DNA from 3 places in the Mesorhizobium sp. Primo-A genome. Region 3 is predicted to be linked to each of the others. Evidence: riboswitches for the same ligand, from Rfam matches in the RefSeq annotation. Region 3 holds a riboswitch; each other region holds the start of a gene.
What was found. A riboswitch is a leader RNA that binds a small molecule or an ion and turns the genes downstream of it on or off. The one in region 3 is predicted to bind cobalamin.
Positions count from the first base shown of each region.

Region 1: it holds a riboswitch for cobalamin, as region 3 does, so the genes downstream of both, EOC83_RS11515 (ABC transporter ATP-binding protein) here and EOC83_RS15665 (DUF1636 family protein) in region 3, are expected to answer to the same signal.
Region 2: it holds a riboswitch for cobalamin, as region 3 does, so the genes downstream of both, bluB (5,6-dimethylbenzimidazole synthase) here and EOC83_RS15665 (DUF1636 family protein) in region 3, are expected to answer to the same signal.

Region 1 covers NZ_RZTG01000005.1:183,823-190,499, reverse strand. The annotation lists gene EOC83_RS11535 (MFS transporter) at 1-688, shown strand, start outside; gene EOC83_RS11530 (D-arabinono-1,4-lactone oxidase) at 701-1,978, shown strand; gene EOC83_RS11525 (alanine racemase) at 1,978-3,117, shown strand; gene EOC83_RS11520 (AraC family transcriptional regulator) at 3,123-3,956, opposite strand; cobalamin riboswitch at 4,192-4,399, shown strand; gene EOC83_RS11515 (ABC transporter ATP-binding protein) at 4,564-5,352, shown strand; gene EOC83_RS11510 (ABC transporter substrate-binding protein) at 5,402-6,349, shown strand; gene EOC83_RS11505 (iron ABC transporter permease) at 6,379-6,677, shown strand, end outside.
Region 2 covers NZ_RZTG01000012.1:271,312-277,988, reverse strand. The annotation lists gene EOC83_RS23255 (GNAT family N-acetyltransferase) at 1-359, shown strand, start outside; gene EOC83_RS23250 (MFS transporter) at 397-1,620, opposite strand; gene EOC83_RS23245 (TetR/AcrR family transcriptional regulator) at 1,741-2,349, shown strand; gene EOC83_RS23240 (hypothetical protein) at 2,634-3,617, shown strand; partial or broken gene bluB (5,6-dimethylbenzimidazole synthase) at 3,740-4,357, opposite strand; cobalamin riboswitch at 4,468-4,648, opposite strand; gene EOC83_RS23230 (histone deacetylase family protein) at 4,770-5,696, shown strand; gene EOC83_RS23225 (exodeoxyribonuclease VII small subunit) at 5,700-5,951, shown strand; gene EOC83_RS23220 (DUF2277 domain-containing protein) at 6,062-6,328, shown strand; gene EOC83_RS23215 (pirin family protein) at 6,368-6,677, shown strand, end outside.
Region 3 covers NZ_RZTG01000008.1:30,038-36,714, forward strand. The annotation lists gene EOC83_RS15640 (NADH-quinone oxidoreductase subunit D) at 1-833, opposite strand, end outside; gene EOC83_RS15645 (NADH-quinone oxidoreductase subunit C) at 834-1,436, opposite strand; gene EOC83_RS15650 (NADH-quinone oxidoreductase subunit B) at 1,441-2,022, opposite strand; gene EOC83_RS15655 (NADH-quinone oxidoreductase subunit A) at 2,013-2,378, opposite strand; gene EOC83_RS15660 (winged helix-turn-helix domain-containing protein) at 2,710-3,909, shown strand; cobalamin riboswitch at 3,940-4,144, shown strand; gene EOC83_RS15665 (DUF1636 family protein) at 4,183-4,611, shown strand; gene cobW (cobalamin biosynthesis protein CobW) at 4,614-5,651, shown strand; gene cobN (cobaltochelatase subunit CobN) at 5,670-6,677, shown strand, end outside.

The DNA.
Region 1 (6,677 bases), on a different contig from region 3:
CATCCCGGCCGCAGGGTCGGCGGGTGGCTTCATCGTTCTTGCCGTCGTCTGCGTCGTGTCGCTGGCGGTCGCTTTCACCGTGCCCGGTGACTATGCCGACCTGCCCAAGGAAGAGAATCTGGCCAATGTGCTGACGGTTCCCTCGATGACCGCGCTGCTGTCGGTCTTCTGCTACTTCATGTTCTTCGGCGCGGTCTGGGCTTTTCTGGAGCCGCTAGGCGCGCAATACGGCATCGATGGCCGCACCGTCGGCCTGATCGTCTCGGCCAGCCTCGCGGTGCAGGTCCTGGGGGCGATGACGGCGACCGCGTTCGAGGCGCGCATCGATTATCGCCTTGCCATCGCGGCGATCGGCGTCGTGGCGCTTGTCAGTTCCCTGGTTCTTGCCAGCAGCCCCGGCCTGACGACGTTCTGGGTCGCTGCCCTGGCCATGGGCTTTATCCTGCTGTTCATCGTGCCCTACCAGATCCGTCTGGCGATCACCGCCGACGAGACGCGCACCGCTGTGCTGCTGGTGCCGGCAGCCCAGCTGTTCGGCCTGGCGATCGGGCCGATTGCGGCGTCGCTGCTCATCGATGGCAAGGATTTCCGGCCGGTGCCGGAATTCGCCGCCGCCAGCGCGGTGGCAAGCGTGGCGCTGCTCGGTCTCTTCGTTCTTGTGTCACGTCGCCGTCGTGCGGTTGCCTGAGCGGGGAGCGCCATGTCGAACACTTGGAGCAACTGGTCGGGCTTCGTAAGTGCCGAGCCCAAGCTGATCGCCAGCCCCGGCGATGCCGGTGAACTCGGTGATCTCGTCCGGACCGCGCCCGGCCCGGTGCGCGTTGCCGGCGCCGGTCATTCCTTCACACCGCTGGTGAAATCGCAGGGCACGATCCTGTCCCTGGAGAGACTGGAAGGGCTGGTCTCGCACGACGCGCAAAAACATCAGGCGCGGGTGCGGGCAGGGACCCGGCTCGGCCCGCTCATGCACATCCTGCAAGGAATTGGCCAGGGCCTGCCCAACATGGGCGATATCGACCGCCAGGCGATCGGCGGCGCGCTGGGCACAGCCACGCACGGCTCTGGGCCGACGCTCGGCGCCTATCACACGCAGCTGGAGACGGTGCAGATCGTCGACGGCCTTGGCAAGGTCCGCGACTTCAAGCGGGCAGGGGATCGGGACATGATCCACGCCATCGGTGTTGCGCTCGGCGCTTTCGGCGTGCTCACCGAAGTGACGCTGAACAACATCGCGACCTACCGGTTGCGCCGCCGCAAATATGTGCTGCCGATCACCGAGATGCTGCGTGATTTCGAGGCGATGATGGCCGCGCATCGCTCGGCCGAATTCTACTACATTCCGTTTTCCGGCTATGCGCAGTTCATCGCCAGCGATTTCAGCGATGCCGCACCCACCACGCGGCCGCCGGAAGAGGACGAGGCGGGTTTGAGGACACTGCGCAGGCTGCGCACTTCACTTGCCTGGCTGCCATCGCTGCGTGGCCGCCTGATCCGATCGGCGGCCGCCAAATTTCCCGCCGAGGACTACGTGCAGGACTGGCTCAACGTCTATGCCAGCGACCGGCAGACCAAGTTCAACGAGATGGAATATCATTTGCCGTTCGAGGAAGGGCCGAAGGCGCTGGCCGAGATCATCGAGCTGACCGAGAAGCGCTTTCCCGAGGTCTATTTCCCGATGGAGGTGCGCTCGGTCGCGCCGGACCAGTTCTGGCTTTCGCCATTCTACAACAGGCTGACCTGCTCCATCGCCATCCACCATGACGCCGCGAACGATCCTTTGCCGTTCATGCGGGCGGCAGAGCCGATCTTCCGCAGATATGGCGGCCGGCCGCATTGGGGCAAGATGCACAGCCTGAAAGCGGCGGAGCTGAAAAAGCTCTACCCGCGCTGGGACGATGCCATGGCGGCGCGCCGCGACATCGATCCGGAAAACCGCTTCGTGTCGCCCTACATGGCCGGCCTGTTCGGCATCGAATGATGAGCACCTATTTTTCCACCCTCTCGGATGCGCTGAAGACCGCCGGCATCTTCCGACCCTGCCTGCTGCTCGACCGCGATCGGCTGGACGGAAACATTGCCCTGGTAAAAGGGAGGCTGGATCCCGGCCTGGCCGTGCGGCTGGTCGACAAATCGCTCGCCTGCCTGCCGCTGCTTGCGCATATAGGCAAGGCGCTTCGCCATGAGCGCTTCATGACCTTCCACCCGCCGATCAGCGAGGCGGTGCTGAAGGCGTTTCCGGATGCCGATCTGCTCTACGGCAAGCCGATGCCGATCGGTGCGGCAAGGGCTGCGCTGGTGAAGGGTGATGCCGACTGGTCGCGTGTCTGCTGGCTGATCGACAGCGAGGAGAGACTGGCGGAATACGGTGCTCTCGCTGACGAACTCGGCATCGGCCTGCGCATCGCTTTCGAGATCGATGTCGGGCTGCATCGCGGCGGCTTTGCTGATCCCGCGGCCTTGTCGAAGGCGTTGAGCGCGTTGCCGGCCCGGCTGCATTGCGAAGGCGTCATGGCCTACGAGGCGCATGCGCCGCTCATTCCCGGCCTTTTCGGCGGACCGGCAAAGGCATTGGCGGAGGCGTCGGCGCAGGCTGCGGCGTTCGTCGCCTGTCTCGGCGCCGACCAGCGCCGTATCCTCAACATCGGCGGCAGCAAGACCGCGCTGCTTCATCGTGGCGGCGCGGCCAATGAAGTGTCGATGGGCTCGGCCTTCGTGCTGCCCAGCGACTTCGATACGCCAGGCCTAGAAGGCTTCCAGCCGGCGGCCTTCATTGCCACGCCGATCCTGAAAGTGGTCGAGCCGATGCTGCCTGGCCCGCCGGCCGTCACCCGCCTGCTGCAGGCGCTCGGCCGGTTTCCGCGCAAGGGCTGCTATCTCTATGGCGGCAAGTGGATGGCCGAGCCGGTCTTCCCCCAAGGCATGAAGACGAACGGCCTGCTCGGCCTGTCCTCCAACCAGCAATTCATGGGCTTGCCCGCCGATGCGGCCGCAAGGCCAGGCGACTACGCGTTTCTAAGGCCGACGCAGAGCGAGGCCGTGCTGCAGCAATTCGGGTCGATCGCCGTGTTTTCCGGCGGAAAGGTCATCGATCGCTGGCCGGCGCTGCCGATGGCGTGATCGAGCTACGCCTTCACCGGTACCCAGATCTCCAGCCCGCCATTGCCGCTGTGGGCATCGAACTCCGGTCCATAGCGCTCGAATTCCGGTGCATCCGCGATTTCGTGACCGGAGTCGGGCAGCCAACTGTTCCAGATCGTGTTGATCGTCCGGCGGATGGATGAGATGTGCTCGCGGTGCGAGAACACCGCATATTTCTGCGCCGGCACCCGCACCCGATAGAAGTCCTTCGGCAGATCCGCAAAGCCGGACACTTCGACGCCGACGACATAGTCGAAATTGCCCGCGTCATCGCCGTTAAGGCAGACGCCGTAGAAAACGCCTGAGATCTCGCCGGGGATGTTGCCGATATAGGGTGCAAAACGCTGCCACTGCATCGGAATCCCGGCGCTGGTTTCGCAGCTGTAGCGTTCGCCGAGGCCGGCGATCAGGAACGGCCGGCTGGTCTCGAAGCGCGGTGGTTCGAGATTGGTGAGGAAGGACTGGTCCATCAGGATCGGCTCCACGAGGTCGAGGTTGTTGGTCGAGCCTTGCGCGCGCACCAGTTCCGGCGTGGTGCCGAACTGATCGCGGAAGGCACGGGTGAACGCCTCATGCGAGTTGTAGCCGGCGTCGAGCGCGACGACGAGGATGTCGGGCGCTCCGCCGGCCAGCTTGCGCGCCGCCTCGGTCAGCCGGCGTGAGCGCATGTAACCCATCACCGAGCGGCCGGTTGCGGCGCCGAAGGCGCGCGTCACATGAAAACGCGACACGCCGCTGCTTTGCGCGACATCGTCAAGCGAGATCGCCTCCGGCAGATGGCTCTCGACGAACCACAGCGCTTTCTCGGTCGGGTTCATGGGGCTCCTTTTCGCATTGGCCGGATCATCTTGGCGTTTCCTGGCGCGGCCAGTTTGATCGAAATTGCGCATTCCGTGCAATCTGCGCCGATCCCATGGGCTTTCGCTTGACAGCGGGCCGCGTCATCTCCTAAGAATGTTATGTTATTACATAAAGTGAGCGTGCAATGCCTGTTTCCCTTAGCTGGCCCACCACTTCGTCCGAGAAATCCATTGCGAAGCGTTTGGTGGAAATCTACGCTGAAGTGGTGATGGTCCCCGAGCCGAAAGGCGAGGGGTGAAAAGGGAACACGGTGAGGCCTGTTCAGGTCGAGGCCGTGGCTGCCCCCGCAACTGTAAGCGGCGAGCAAAATCCGTGAATGCCACTGGCCGGCAAGGCTGGGAAGGCAGGATGGCGCAACGACCCGCGAGCCAGGAGACCTGCCATCACTGAGTTGACCGGACGGGGTGTGCCGGGAGGAAACGCGAATCCCGGCCTTGTCGGCCGGTTCGCCAGCTTCCTTCCGTCGCCAGTTTTGGAAAGTGACGGAAAGTTGGACGGCTCCATCGATCATCGCATCACCATGCTCACACTTTGCCGTCCCCGCAATCCGGCGGGCTGCAGCCGATGAGCGCAGCGCTTCTCGAAGCCCATGACCTCTGTGCCATGGCGAATGGGCGGAATCTGGTCCAGGCGGTCAGCTTCTCGGTGGCCGCTGGCGATCGCCTTGCCATCATCGGTCCCAACGGCGCCGGCAAGACGACGCTGCTGCGCATGCTGTCGGGCATGCTGCGGCCAAGTTCCGGCGAGGTGAAGCTTGGCGGACGCGGGCTGGACAGGATTTCGGCCGCCGAGCGGGCGCTGCATATCGCCGTTGTCGGCCAGACCGACCAGCCCGATCCGCGGCTGGCGGTGATCGATTATGTCGAGCTTGGCCGGGTCCCGCACGCCGGGCTGCGGCGCAGGCGCGAGGAACGCGATATCGCCGTCGAGGCGCTGCGCCGGACCGGCCTGCTGCCGCTGCTTGGCCGCACCGTCGGCTCGCTGTCGGGCGGCGAGCGCCAGCGCGCCCAACTGGCGCGCGCCATCGCCCAGCAGCCCAAAATCCTGTTCCTCGACGAACCGACCAACCATCTGGACCCGCGCGCCCGCGGCGAACTGCTCGACCTCGTGGCAGGCTTTGAGATGACGGTGATCGCGGTGCTGCACGATCTGGCGCTGGTAGCACCCTTCGCCACCAGGGTGGCGGTGATGAACCATGCCCGTCTGCAAGCGCTCGCCGCACCGCGCGAAGCGCTGGCCCAACAGCTGATCCGCGAGATTTTCGGCATCGATGTGCTGCGCCTGCGCCATCCAACCGAGGATCGAGAGTTGACGGTGTTCGAGGTTCCGAACCGTGCCGCGCCGCCGTCGTGATTGAAGCCGTTCCATAGTCGACCCGATCCCACCCACAAGGAGCATACCCGTGAAACGCCTCGCTTTTTCGCTTGCCGTCTCGCTGCTGACCTCGACCGCCTTCGCCTTCCCGGTAACCGTCGACAGCTGCGGCAAGCCGCTGACCTTCGACGCGCCGCCGAAGCGCGCTGTCATCCACGATCTGAACATGGCTGAGATGGCTTTCGCGCTGAAATTGCAGCCGTCAATGGTCGGCCTGACGGGCATCACCGGATGGTACAAGGTCGGTTCCGAATTCAAGGCAGAGCAGGGTTCGATCCCGGAGCTGGCGCCGAAATATCCGACGCTCGAAAACCTCGTGGCCGTGGAGCCGGATTTCTTCTTCGCCGGCTGGTACTACGGCATGAAGCCGGGTGGCGAGGTGACGCCCGACACGCTTGCCCCGCACGGCATCAAGACGCTGGTTCTGACGGAAAGCTGCGTCCATCTCGACAAGAGCCGCCCCGCCGCCTCGATGGACCTGCTCTATGGCGACGTCGAAAAGCTGGGCAAGATCTTCGGCAAGGAGGCCGAGGCTGAAAAGCTTGTCTCTGGCTGGAAGGCGCAGCTCGCCGACATCACCGCCAAGGTCGGCAGCGCCAAGGGCACGCGGGTGTTCCTCTACGATTCCGGCGAGGACAAGCCGTTCACCGCAGGCAAGTTCGCCATCCCCAGCGCCATGATCACTGCCGCCGGCGGCGACAACATCATGGCTGACATGGACACCAGCTGGGGCAACACGGATTGGGAAACGGTGGCGTCGCGCAATCCGCAATTCCTCATCCTGCTCGATTACCAGGACGGTGGCGGCTACAGGAAGCTGCTCGATTTCCTGAAAGCGCATCCGGCCATGAAGGAGACAGACGCGGTCAAGAACGAGCGCTTCGTCGCCCTCCGCTACGCCGAGCTGACGCCTGGACCCGCCAACATCGAAGCGATCGACAAGATCGCCAAGGCCATGCACCCGGAAGCATTTTGAGCTTGCGCCATCCGGCATTTGCGTTGGCCATGCTGGCGGGAGCGGCGGCGATCGCCGCTCTCGCTCTGCTGTCGATCGCCTATGGCTCGACGCTGATCCCGCTGGCCGACGTTGTAGCAGCGCTTGGCCGCGCAATCGGCTTAGGCGGGCACGACGTGTCCGGGCCGGTCGGCAAGATCGTCGTCGATCTGCGGCTGCCGCGCACGATCCTGGCCATCTGCGTCGGCGCGGGCCTCGGCGTCGTCGGCGCGCTGCTGCAGACAGTGACCCGCAACGATCTCGCCGATCCGTTCCTGTTCGGCCTGTCGTCGGGCGCCGCCGCCGGTGC
Region 2 (6,677 bases), on a different contig from region 3:
GGCACAAGCACGGCTTTGGCCGCTGGGCGGTCGAGGCGGATGAAAAGCTGGTCGGCTTCGGCGGCGTCACGGTATCGGCGGATTTCGACGGTCTGAACCTGTCCTATCATCTTCATCCGGCGAGCTGGGGACATGGCTATGCCACGGAATTGGTGACGGAAGCACTGCGCACCGCGTTCGGCCCCTTGCGTGCCGATCGGGTTGTCGGCCTCGTCCGCCCCGCCAATCCGGCTTCGCGACGGGTGCTGGAGAAATGTGGCTTCGTCTTCGAAAAAGAGGTGATTCTGCACGGGGCGCCAACGATAGTTTTGGCATTGGCGCACCCAAGAAGAGTCAATATTTCAGGCCCGGCTGCCTAGAGCGGCGCGCCCGGCCTAAGGCCCGGGCGCGCCGGAACTATTCCGCAGCAATCGCGGCTGCTTCGCATCCGTCCGTCTCGCACTCAGCCGTGGCAAGGCTGCGCTGGCCAAGCAGCACCGTGGCCAGCGCGATCGTGCCTGAAGCCACAGAGACCCAGAACCCGTTCTGGGCACCGAACGCATCGACCACCGCGCCGGCCGCGAACGAGCCGAGCGCCATGCCGATGCCGATGCCGGTCATGACCCAGGTAATGCCTTCGGTCAGCATCGCCTCCGGCACATGCCGCTCGATCAGGCCGAAGGCGGTGATGAAGGTCGGCGAGATCGCCACGCCGCTGATGAACACGGTCAGCGCCAGCAGTGGCACGGTGTCGGCGGTGAGCGGCAACAGCGTGCCGAGCGCGACGAGGGCGACTGCGATGGCCAACTGGCGTTGCAGCGGCGCCTTCAGGCTGAGCGCGCCGACGATGATGCCGAGCACGAACGATCCCAGCGCATAAACGCCGATGACAAGGCTGGCGGCGCCGGGCTGGCCAAGCTCCTTGGTGATCGCCACGGTGCTGACTTCCGTCGTCGCGAAGGTCGCGCCGATGAAGATCAGGGCGAAGGTGATGATCTGAACCGGCCGCAGGCGGATCGCCGAGCCGCTTGAGCCATGGTCCACCGGCCGCACTTGCGGCTCCGTCGAGCGTTGCAGGATGAAGGCCGCTGATCCGAATGCGAGAAATAATGTGCTCACCAGAACGCCGGCTTCCGGGAACAGGGCAGCACTGAGACCGACCGATAGCGATGCCCCGGCGATATAGACCAGTTCATCGGCCGCGGACTCGAAGGCGAATGCGGTGTTCATCTGCGGCCGTCCGCGGAAAATCTCTGTCCAGCGCGCCCGCACCATCGCCGGCATGCTTGGCATGGCCGCGGCCAGTAAGGCCGACACGAACAGCGTCCACACCGGCCAGTCCTGGTTGGCCGCCGCTATCAGGACGGCGAAAGCCAGCACCGCGATGATGGTGGTGGGCACGACGATCCGTGTCTGGCCCAGGCGGTCCACCAGTCTGGATATCTGCGGCGCAACGAAAGCGTTGGCCAGCGCGTATGTTGCCGAGACGGCTCCGGCCAGCCAGTATTCGCCACGCGTCTGCGACAGCATCGCCACGATGCCGATGGGCGCCATGGCGATCGGCAGGCGCGCCATGAATCCGGCGGCCGCAAAGCCCTTGGTTCCGGGGGCACGAAAGATTTCCGCATAGGGATTTTGCATGGGTGGTTCCTCGACAAAGGACGATTCGGCAATTACATACGAAGCGTATGATTGTTAAATAGAGCATACGCCGCGTATGTCAATTGGCATACGTTACGTATGTGAATAGGGCCAGAAGCCATGCACAGACCCCGCAAGGAGATGATCGCCGAGACGCGCGCAAAGCTGATCGCGGCGGCCCGCCATGCCTTCGGCACAACAGGCTATGCGGAAGCCTCGATGGATGATTTCACCGCTTCGGCCGGGCTGACGCGCGGCGCGCTCTATCATCATTTCGGCGACAAGAAGGGGCTGCTGCAGGCGGTCATAGCCCAGATCGACGGCGAAATGGCGGCGCGCATCAATGAGGTCGCGTCGAGAGCGCCGACCCGCTGGCAGCATTTCGTCGACGAGTGCTCGACCTATATCGAGATGGCGCTGGAGCCGGAAATCCAGCGCATCATGTTCCGGGATGGCCCGGCCGTGCTGGGGGATCCAGCGCAATGGCCGAATGCCAGTGCGTGCATCGTGTCAATGACCGACCATCTGACCGCGCTGCAGGAGGAGGGGGTCGTTGTCTCGAGCCTCGACCCCGAGACGGCCTCGCGACTGATCAACGGAGCGAGCAGCCAGGCAGCGCAACGGATCGCCAATTCGGACGACCCCGAAGCGACGTCCAAGAAGGTGGTGACGGCGTTCAAGCAACTGCTCGAAGGCCTGCTCAAGAAGCCGGATCCGCAGTCGAATTGAAGTTCCCACCGGAGCTTTTCGTGCCGGCAGCTGTTCCCGATAGGAATTTTTTCTTGACACCTGCCCTCAGCTAAGGTACATATTCGTCCATGGTGCTGATTTGCGCCGGTGACCCGCCGCACAGGCGGGTTTTTCGTTTGATGCTCCGTCAGACAATGCGCCGGCGAAAGGCTGCGAAAGAAAACCGTTGCCCAGAATTCGTCGCCCTGTGGTGCCAGGGCCGGCAATTGACAATCGCCGGGTTGAGTTCATCCTCTTCCACCATCTCTGAGGCGGAGGGGCACATGTGGGATTTCGAGATCGGCCGGTCGGTGTCCATCATGATGCGGACCTGGCCGTTCATCGTCTTTCGTATGATCGTCTATTTCGGCATCACGCTGGCCTACATCATGGCGACCGGCACCGGTGCCTCGGTCGGCTATGGCGTCGGCCATATCTCCACCGATCCCGACGGGCCCATGTCCTTTGCCCTGTGGGGCGGCGTGGTCGGGTTTGGCATCGTCTCGATCGCGGTCTACTGGATCCGCGAATACATCCTCTATATCGTCAAGGCCGGCCACATCGCCGTCATGGTTCATCTGATCGACGGCCGCGACATTCCCGGCGGTCAGGACCAGATCGCCTACGCCAGGGATGTCGTCACCCAGCGTTTTGCCGAGGCCAATATCCTTTTCGTCGTCGACCAGCTCGTCAAGGGTGCCATCCGCGCCATCACCGGCCTGCTCGGCGGTATCGCCGCCTTCCTGCCGATACCGGGCCTGAGCGGCCTGGTCTCCTTCATCAACACGGTGATCCGCCTGTCGCTGACCTATGTCGACGAGATCATCCTCGGTTACAACATCCGCATCAATTCAGCCTCACCCTTCGAGACGGCGCGCCAAGGCGTCGTGCTCTATGCCCAGAACGGCAAGGTCATGGTCAAGAACGCCGTCTGGCTGGCGGTCATCATGTGGGGCGTGTCGTTCGTCATCTTTCTGATGATGCTGGCGCCTGCCGGCGCCATTCTGTTCCTGATGCCCGGCCAGCTCGCCGGCTGGGCCTTCGTGCTCGCCATCGTCTTCGCCTGGGCATTCAAGGCGGCCTTCATCGAGCCTTTCGCCATCGCTTGCCTGATGCAGGTCTATTTCAAGACCATCGCGGGCCAGGTGCCGGATCCGGCCTGGGACGCCCGGTTGGCCGAGGCGTCGTCGAAGTTCAGGGAGCTCAAGGACAAGGCGCTCGCCTCCTTCGGCGGTTCGCGCTGGGGTACGGCCGGCGCCACACCCTGATCGGCCGGGCAGGTGGTGTCTGGTGAGGCAGAAACGGTGTTGAGGCGCGCCACGGTGGACTTGAGCTGTGTCTCGCCTTGCCCGGAAAACGTCTCGCTCATGATCAGTTCCGGCAGCGGCAGCCGCCGTCCCCAACCATGCGTTTCAAGGTCCGGTTTGGAAGCGAACTCGGAAACACGGCCGACGCAGAGATAGGCGATTGGCGTTACGTGATCCGGAATGGCCAACAGCCGCTTCAGCGCCTCAGCCTCGATGATGCTCACCCAGCCGACGCCAACGCCCTCGGCACGCGCGGCCAGCCAGAAATTCTGCACCGCGCAGACGGTGCTGTAGAGATCCATCTCCGGATTGTGCCAGCGTCCCAGCGGCGAACCCTTCGAGCGCTGCCGGTCGCAAGTGATGCAGATGTTGAGCGCGCTCTCGCAGATGCCTTCCAGCTTGAGCTTGCGGTACAGCGCCTGTTTTTCCGCCTCGATCGCCGGCAGTTCCTGCTCGCGCGCGGCCAGGAACAGGTCGCGCACCTCCGCTCGTCGTCCGGCATCGCGAATGACAATGAAATTCCATGGCTGCATGAAGCCGACCGATGGCGCGTGATGGGCGGCAAGCAGCAGCCGCGCCAGCACGTCGTCATCGATCGCGGTGGGCAGGAAATGGCTGCGCACGTCGCGCCGCGTGAACATGGCGCGATAGACCGCATCGCGCGCATTCTGGTCGAATCCATCGTCAATGGCAGCGGTCATATGTTCCGGCATCGCTTGTCCCCTTGCGATTGCAGATTCAAAACGGTCAGAGCGTACTTTGTGCGTCCAAATGGACGCACGTCGCTCTGATGCCACCCGCCCGACCATGCGGATGACGATGCCTGCCAGGCCGGTCTTCTGGCTTGGGATCAACCCGCGTCCGGTGCCTTCCCGTCATCGACAGTGGCATTTACCGGCGCGGTCCCCCTCACAGCGTTGGGCACGCCACGGAATTCAACCGTGTTCCCGATTCTCCCGCTTGCGGCGGGCACCAGGCAGTGCCAAGGACTTTACGCCGAAGCGCCGGCGAGGCCAATGCCTGCGGCGACACGAATGGACGCAGGCGCGATTTTCCCCAGTCATCGGCCGCCCGTGCATGGCCTTTGTCGATCCGGGTCACTAGATTAGGACGATGACCACCCGTCTCTACACGCATCCGATCTTCCTCGAGCATCTCACGCCGCCCGGACATCCCGAGCGGCCCGACCGCCTGCGTGCCATCGAGCGCGTGCTCGACGAGGAAGCCTTTGCCGGGCTCGATCGTATCCAGGCGCCGGAAGGCGACGAGGCCACCATCCTCTACGCGCATCCCGCCGATTTCGTCGCCCGCGTGCGCGCCGCCATTCCCGACGAGGGGATTGCCCGCATCGATGCCGACACCACTGCCAGTCCGAAGAGCTGGCAAGCGGCGATCACCGCGATCGGCGCCGCCAACGCCGCCGTCGATGATGTCTTTTCGGGCCGCGCCGACAACGTCTTCGTCGCCGCCCGGCCGCCCGGCCATCATGCCGAAAAGACCACGGCCATGGGCTTCTGCCTGTTCAACACGGCGGCGATCGCGGCGCGTTATGCGCAGAAGAAACACGGTGTCGAGCGCGTTGCCATCGTCGACTGGGACGTGCATCACGGCAATGGCACGCAGGATATTTTCTGGGACGATCCCTCGGTGCTCTATTGCTCGACACACCAGATGCCGCTTTATCCCGGCACCGGAGCGAAGACCGAAACGGGCGCCGGCAACATCGTCAACGCACCGCTGGCGCCGCAGACCGGCAGCGAAGTGTTTCGCGATGCCTTCCTGTCGCGCGTCCTGCCCGCGCTCGACAATTTCGCGCCCGACCTGATCATCATTTCGGCCGGGTTCGACGCGCACCACCGCGATCCGCTGGCCGAGATCAATCTGACCGAGGATGATTTCGATTGGGCGACCGGCCAGCTGATGCAGCGCGCGGCACGCCACAGCGGCAACCGGCTCGTCAGCCTGCTCGAGGGCGGCTACGATCTGCAGGGATTGGCATTTTCGGTCGCCGCCCATGTCGGGCGACTGATGAAAGGATGAACGATGGCTGGTGAGACCAACGAAGACGTCAAGGCGATGAGCTTCGAGCAGGCACTCGATGCGCTGGAGAAGATCGTCGATGATCTGGAGCGTGGCGACGTGCCGCTCGACCAGTCGATCAGGATCTATGAACGTGGCGAGGCGCTGAAGGCGCATTGCGACCGGCTGCTGAAGGCCGCCGAGGACAAGGTCGAGAAGATCAGGCTGTCGCGCGACGGCAAGCCGGTTGGAACGGAGCCGCTCGACGCGGATTGAGGCCGGTCCGAACGATGGCCTCGCCTCACCGGTTTTTGGACATGATCATGATCGAGGATATAACTCGTTGCGATTGAAACAGCTCAAGGACAAGAGGAGATACGGAAGCGATGTGCAGAAACATCAAGACCCTGTTCAATTTTGATCCGCCGGCAACCAATGACGAGGTGCGCGACGCGGCCCTTCAGTTCGTCCGCAAGCTGAGCGGAACGACGCGACCCTCGAAGCAGAACCAGCACGCCTTCGATCATGCCGTCGACGCCATCGCGGCCTCGGCGCGCGAACTGCTCGATTCCCTGGAAACCCATCAGCATCCGCGCAATCGCGAAGAGGTGGCGGCCAAGCTGCGGGCAAAGGCGGCCATCCGCTTTGCCTGATGCGGCCAGGCGGCCTTCGACCACCGACAAGGAGAGTCCATGAGCTTCTTCCCCGGGAAAGACCCTGAGGTGGGCGATGCGTTCGCCAGCGATCAGATCGAATTGATGGTCATTCCGAACGCCAAGGACATCGGTGGTTTTCAGGTGCGCCGTGCCCTGCCAACGGCAAAAAGGCGGTTGGTCGGTCCGTTCATCTTCTTCGACCGCATGGGTCCCGCGATCCTGCGGGCCGGCCAGGCGCTGGACGTCCGTCCGCATCCGCATATCGGACTGTCGACGGTCACCTATCTGTTCGACGGCAAGATCCGGCACCGCGACTCCCTCGGCACCGAAATGGTCATTCAGCCCG
Region 3 (6,677 bases):
TCGACGCACTGGCGCATGATCTTCGCCGACTGGCGCATTTCTTCCATGCGCACGAGGTAGCGGTCGAAGCAGTCGCCGTTCTTGCCGATCGGAATGTCGAAATCCATCTCCGAATAGCATTCATAGGGTTGCGACTTGCGCAGATCCCAGGCTGCACCCGAGCCACGCACCATCACGCCCGAAAAACCCCAGGCCCAGGCATCCGCCAGCGAGACGATGCCAATATCGACATTGCGCTGCTTGAAGATGCGGTTGCCGGTCAGCAGCCGGTCGAGGTCGTCGATCGACTTCAGGAACGGGTCGATCCACTTGCCGATGTCCTCGACCAGTTGACGCGGCAGGTCCTGATGGACGCCGCCGGGCCGAAAATAAGCGGCATGCATGCGCGAACCGGAGGCGCGCTCATAGAACACCATCAGCTTTTCGCGTTCGACGAAGCCCCACAGCGGCGGCGTCAGCGCACCGACGTCCATCGCCTGCGTCGTCACATTGAGGATGTGCGACATGATGCGGCCGATCTCGCTGTAGAGAACGCGGATCACCTGGCCACGCTTCGGCACCTCGATGCCGAGCAGACGCTCGGCGGCCAGCGCAAAGGCATGTTCCTGGTTCATCGGCGCGCAATAGTCGAGCCGGTCGAGATAGGGTACCGCCTGCAGATAGGTTTTGGCTTCGATCAGCTTTTCGGTACCGCGATGCAGCAGTCCGATATGCGGATCGACGCGATCGACGACTTCGCCGTCCAGCTCCAGCACAAGGCGCAAAACGCCGTGCGCCGCGGGGTGTTGCGGGCCGAAATTGATGTTGAAGTTGCGGACGGAGGTTTCAGCCATTTACTGCTTTGCCTTCTCGTCACCCGGCAGCACGTAATCCGTACCTTCCCACGGGGACAGAAAATCGAAATTGCGGAATTCCTGCTTGAGCTCGACCGGCTCATAGATAACGCGCTTGGCCTCGTCGTCGTAGCGCACCTCGACGAAGCCGGTCAGCGGGAAATCCTTGCGCAAGGGATGGCCTTCGAAGCCATAGTCGGTCAGCAGGCGGCGCAGGTCGGGATGGCCGGAGAACAAAACGCCGTAGAGATCGTAGGTCTCGCGCTCGAACCAGTCGGCGCCGGGATAGACGCCGGTGATCGACGGCACCATGGTTTCCTCGTCGGCCTGCACCTTGACGCGGACGCGCACATTCTGCTTCGGCGACAACAGGTGATAGACGACGTCGAAACGCTTGGCCCGCGACGGATAGTCGGCGCCGCAGACATCGATGATCGAGATGAACTGGCAGCGCGCATCGTCGCGCAGGAAGGTCATCACCTCGACCAGATCGCGCGGCTCGACATGGATGGTGAGTTCGCCATAGGCGATATCAGCCTCGTTCACGCGGCCGATCAGCTTCTCGCCGAGATAGGTCGACAGTTCGCTCAGGGATGCGGTCATGGATTTACCGTTCGATCGTGCCGGTGCGGCGGATCTTCTTCTGCAAGAGAAGAATGCCGTAGAGCAGCGCTTCGGCGCTCGGCGGACAGCCGGGCACATAGATGTCGACCGGCACGATGCGGTCGCAGCCGCGCACCACCGAATAGGAATAGTGGTAATAGCCGCCGCCATTGGCGCAGGAGCCCATCGAGATGACGTAGCGCGGCTCCGGCATCTGGTCGTAGACCTTGCGCAGCGCCGGCGCCATCTTGTTGGTCAGCGTGCCGGCGACGATCATGATGTCGGACTGGCGCGGAGACGCGCGTGGCGCGACGCCGAACCGCTCCGAATCATAGCGCGGCATCGAGGTGTGGATCATCTCGACCGCGCAGCAGGCGAGGCCGAACGTCATGAACATCAGCGACCCGCTGCGCGCCCAGGTGATGAGCGCCTCGGTCGAAGTGACCAGAAAGCCCTTGTCGGCCAACTCGTTGTTGATCTCGAGGAAGAAGGGATCGTCCTCCCCCACCGGCCTGCCGGTGTTGGGATCGATGATGCCCTTGGGCTTCGGCGCGACGAGGGTGCCTGAACTGTCGTTCAATCCCATTCCAGCGCTCCTTTTTTCCATTCATAGGCAAAGCCGATGGTCAGCACCGCCAAAAAAACCATCATCGACCAGAAACCGAGCATGCCGATCTTCGAAAACGACACCGCCCACGGAAACAGGAAGGCTACTTCCAGGTCGAAGATGATGAACAGGATCGACACCAGGTAGAAACGGATGTCGAACTTCATGCGGGCGTCGTCGAACGAGTTGAAACCGCACTCGTAGGCGGAAAGCTTTTCGGGATCGGGATTGCGGTAGGCCACCAGGAAGGGCGCGGCCAGCAGCGCCAGGCCGACAACCAGCGCCACGCCTATGAACAGGACGATGGGCAGGTATGAGCTCAAGAGTGCGTTCATGCTCGGCTTTCCGTTGGCGCCAATCCACGTTGATTACAGCACCGGACCCTAATGCGGAAGCGTGACAGTTTAACCGCTGAACCGTTTTAAGGGCCTATGCTGCAACGCGGCGAGGGTTAGCGCAGCACTTCCAGCGAAGCAAGTCAAACCTTGTTCAAAACATCGACCTGGACGGCATATCGCGGCAAACTGGTCCGATCCGCTCCTGTTTGATTTCCTTCGCTTTTTACTCCACTTTTCTCTCCTGACATGAATGCTGCCAAAACCCTGCTAGCATGGGTTGGAATCAGCCATTCGACCCTCGGTCAAAACACGTCAAAGTGATACCTGCATGAAGGAAAAGATCTCGCTCCCGATGGCCCGGCGCATCGCCCTTGCCGCCCAAGGGTTCCTCGATCCTCGCCCGACCGGCACGCCCGACCGCCGGCATTTTGCCCGCACGCTCTCCCGCACCGGCCTGTTGCAGATCGATTCCGTCAGCGCGGTGGTGCGCGCTCATTATATGCCGCTCTATTCGCGCCTTGGCCCCTACCCGTTCTCGCTGCTCGACAACGCGGCCGTGACGCGTAAGCGCACGGTTTTCGAATACTGGGCGCACGAGGCGTCCTTCCTGCCGGTCGAGACATACCCGCTGATGCGCTGGCGCATGCAGCGCGCCGAGCGGGGCGAGGAAATGTATCTGGGTCTCGCCAAATGGGGCCGCGAGCACGCCGCCTACATCGAAGAGATCTACCGCGAGGTCGCCGAGCGCGGCCCGATCGCCGCTTCCGCGCTGGAGGGCCAGAAAGGTTCGGGCGGCTGGTGGGGCTGGAGCGATGCCAAACACGCCTTCGAATGGCTGTTCTGGGCCGGCCGCATCACCACGGCGCACCGCCGCGGTTTCGAGCGCTTCTATGACCTGCCCGAGCGCGTGCTGCCGCAGGCGATCCTCGATCTGCCGGTGCCGACGCCTGAGGACGCGCACCGCGAATTGCTGCGCATTTCCGCCCGCGCCCACGGCGTGGCGACTTCAAGCGATTTGCGCGACTATTTCCGCCTGTCGCCGGCCGATATGAAAGGCCGGTTGGAGGAACTGGTTGAAACGGGCGAGTTGCTGCCGGTGCGTGTCGAAGGCTGGGACAAGCCGGCCTATCTTCACCGGGACGCCCGTCTGCCGCGCAAAGTCGAGGCCCGCGCCTTGCTGGCACCCTTCGATCCGGTCGTCTTCGAGCGCTCGCGCACCGAGCGGCTGTTCGATTTCCACTACCGCATCGAGATCTACACACCTGCCGACAAGCGGCAGTATGGCTATTATGTCCTGCCGTTCCTGCTCGGCGACAGGATCGTGGCACGCGTCGACCTCAAGGCCGATCGCCCGGCCAGCATACTGCGGGTCCATGCGGCCTATGCCGAGCCCGGTGCGCCGCCTGAAACCGCTGCGGAGCTGTTCGAGGAATTGAAGCAGATGCAAGGTTGGCTCGGGCTCGAACGCATCGAAGTGACGCCTGCCGGCGATTTGGGCGCGGCGCTGGCCGACATAGCCGTGTCGTAAGCTCGCGTTGACACCGCCGCCCGCAAAAGCCTAAATCCGGTTCCAGATGGTCCCTTGCCCGCAACGGCAAGGGCTAAGAGGGAATGCGGTGCGGGGCAAAATCCCAAATCCGCGGCTGTCCCCGCAACTGTAAGCGAAGAGCCAAGGCCGAAAACCACTGGGAATTCCCGGGAAGGCGGCTACCCAAGGCGATGACTCGCGAGCCAGGAGACCTGCCGTCTGCGACTGTAGAATCCGATCGCCCGGCGGGTTTCCGGGCAAGGAGCCCGATCTTTGGACCACGACAGCAGTTTTTCGGCTGGCACAGCGGATATTTCGTCCGGCCATGATGATGCCTTGGCCGGCGTCACCATCATCGTCTGCGGCTCCTGCCGCAATGAGACCGGCTCCGACGCTCATCCCCGCGCCGGCGAGTTGCTGACGGACGACACGCGCCGCGCCGCCGCTGGCGACGATATCCGCATCCGCAGCGTCGAATGCCTTGGCAATTGCAAGCGGCGCCTCAGCGCCGCGATCCTGCGCGACGGTTGCTGGAGCTATGTCTTCGGCGACCTGACCGCGACCAGCGGCGCCGACCTCGTGACAGGCGCAAAGCTCTTCGCCACCTCGAAAGATGGCCTGATCCCGTGGCGTGGCCGCCCCGATAGCCTCAAGCGCGGCCTCGTGGCCCGCATTCCACCCATCGACATGCTGAAGGATTGACCATGACCACTTCCGTATCCCGCGTTCCCTGCACCGTCGTCACTGGCTTCCTCGGCGCCGGCAAGACGACGCTGGTCCGCCATCTCCTGGAAAACGCCGGCGGCAAGCGCATCGCCATCATCGTCAACGAATTCGGCGACATCGGCATCGATGGCGAGATCCTCAAGGGATGCGGTATCGACACCTGCCCCGAGGAAAACATCGTCGAACTGGCCAATGGCTGTATCTGCTGCACTGTCGCCGACGACTTCGTCCCGGCGCTCGACCAAATCCTGTCGCTGACGCCGAGGGTCGACCATATCCTGATCGAAACCTCGGGCCTGGCACTGCCCAAGCCGCTGGTCCAGGCCTTTCAGTGGCCCAGCGTGAAAAGCCGGGTGACCGTCGATGGCGTCATCGCCGTGGTCGACGGACCGGCATTGGCCGAAGGCCGCGTCGCCAACGACATGGAGGCCCTCCAGGCGCAGCGCGCCGGGGACGAGACGCTCGACCACGACGATCCGGTGGAAGAAGTGTTCGAGGACCAGATCGCCTGCGCCGACCTGATCATCCTGTCGAAGAGCGACCTGATGGACGCCGCCGGCACCGCCCGCGCCAATGCCATCGTTGGCGAACACTCCGCCCGCGCAGTGAAGATCGTGCCGACCTCGCATGGCAAGGTCGATCCCTCCGTGCTGCTCGGGCTCGGTCTGGCCGTCGAGGACGACATCGAAAACCGCAAGTCCCATCATGACGGCGCATTCGACCACGAGAATGACGACTTCGACACGTTCATCGTCGACATTGCCTCGATCGCCAATCCGGACGAGCTGGCAAAGCGCGTCGCCACCGTCGCCGAAGAAGAGAACGTGCTGCGCGTAAAAGGCTTCGTCGAGGTCGGCGGCAAGCCGATGCGGCTCTTGCTGCAGGCCGTCGGGCCGCGCGTCAATCATTACTATGACCGCGCCTGGACCGCTGAGGATGACCGCCGCTCGCGCCTCGTCGTCATCGGCCTGAAAGGGCTGAACCGCCCGGCGATCGAGCGTATACTCGCCGGCTGATTTCGGACACGGATTGCGATGCACATCCTAACCACGACATCCGCCTCGCTCGACGACCTCGCCGAGCCGGTCGATCTGCGGCAGACGCCGGCGGATATCGTGGCCCTGTCCTTCACCGACAGCGACCTCGCCGGACTGGCGGCGGCGTGGAGGACCGATGCCGACCGCCTGCCCTCGATGCGGCTGGCCGCACTGCGCGACTTGCGCCATCCCATGTCCGTCGACCTCTGGGTCGACAGCGTCGCCCGCCATGCCAAGATCATCCTCGTGCGCATCCTCGGCGGCTACGACTGGTGGCGCTACGGCTGCGACCAGCTTGCCTCGACCGCCCGCGAACGCGGCATAAAACTGGCGCTGCTGCCCGGCGAATGCCGCGACGAGGATCTGCGCCTGATCGAAGCCTCGACGCTGCCGCGCGAGGAGTTGGACGGCCTGCTCGACTATTTCCGCGAGGGCGGCCCGGCGAATATGAGCGCGCTGGTGCGCAGGCTGGCGGGCTTGGCGGGACAGGATGCGGAAGTGATCGGCCCGGTGGTGGTGCCGAAAGCTGGTTTTTACGTGCCCGGATGTGGAGTTGTGGAGAAGCCGGACTTATCGAATGCTGGCGCTTACAACGTCAACGCTCCTATCATCCCCATCCTGTTCTATCGCTCGATGCTGCTGGCCGCCGATGTCGCGCCCATCGATGCGCTTGTTGAAGCGCTGCGGCAGCGCGGCATCGACCCAGTCCCGATCTTCGTCTCCAGCCTCAAGGACCCAACCTCCCTCGCCTTCGTGGAAACAGCACTGACGGCGCTGAAGCCCGCCGCCATCATCACCGCGACCGCTTTCGCCTCAGGCGCCGAACCCGGCATCGAAACGCTGTTCGACCGCGCCGGCGTGCCTGTCTTCCAGGTCATCGTCGCCACCACCCGCCGCGACATCTGGCAAAACAACCAGCGTGGCCTGGCACCCGCCGACCTCGCCATGCATGTCGTGCTGCCCGAACTCGACGGCCGCGTCCTCGCCGGCGCCATTTCCTTCAAG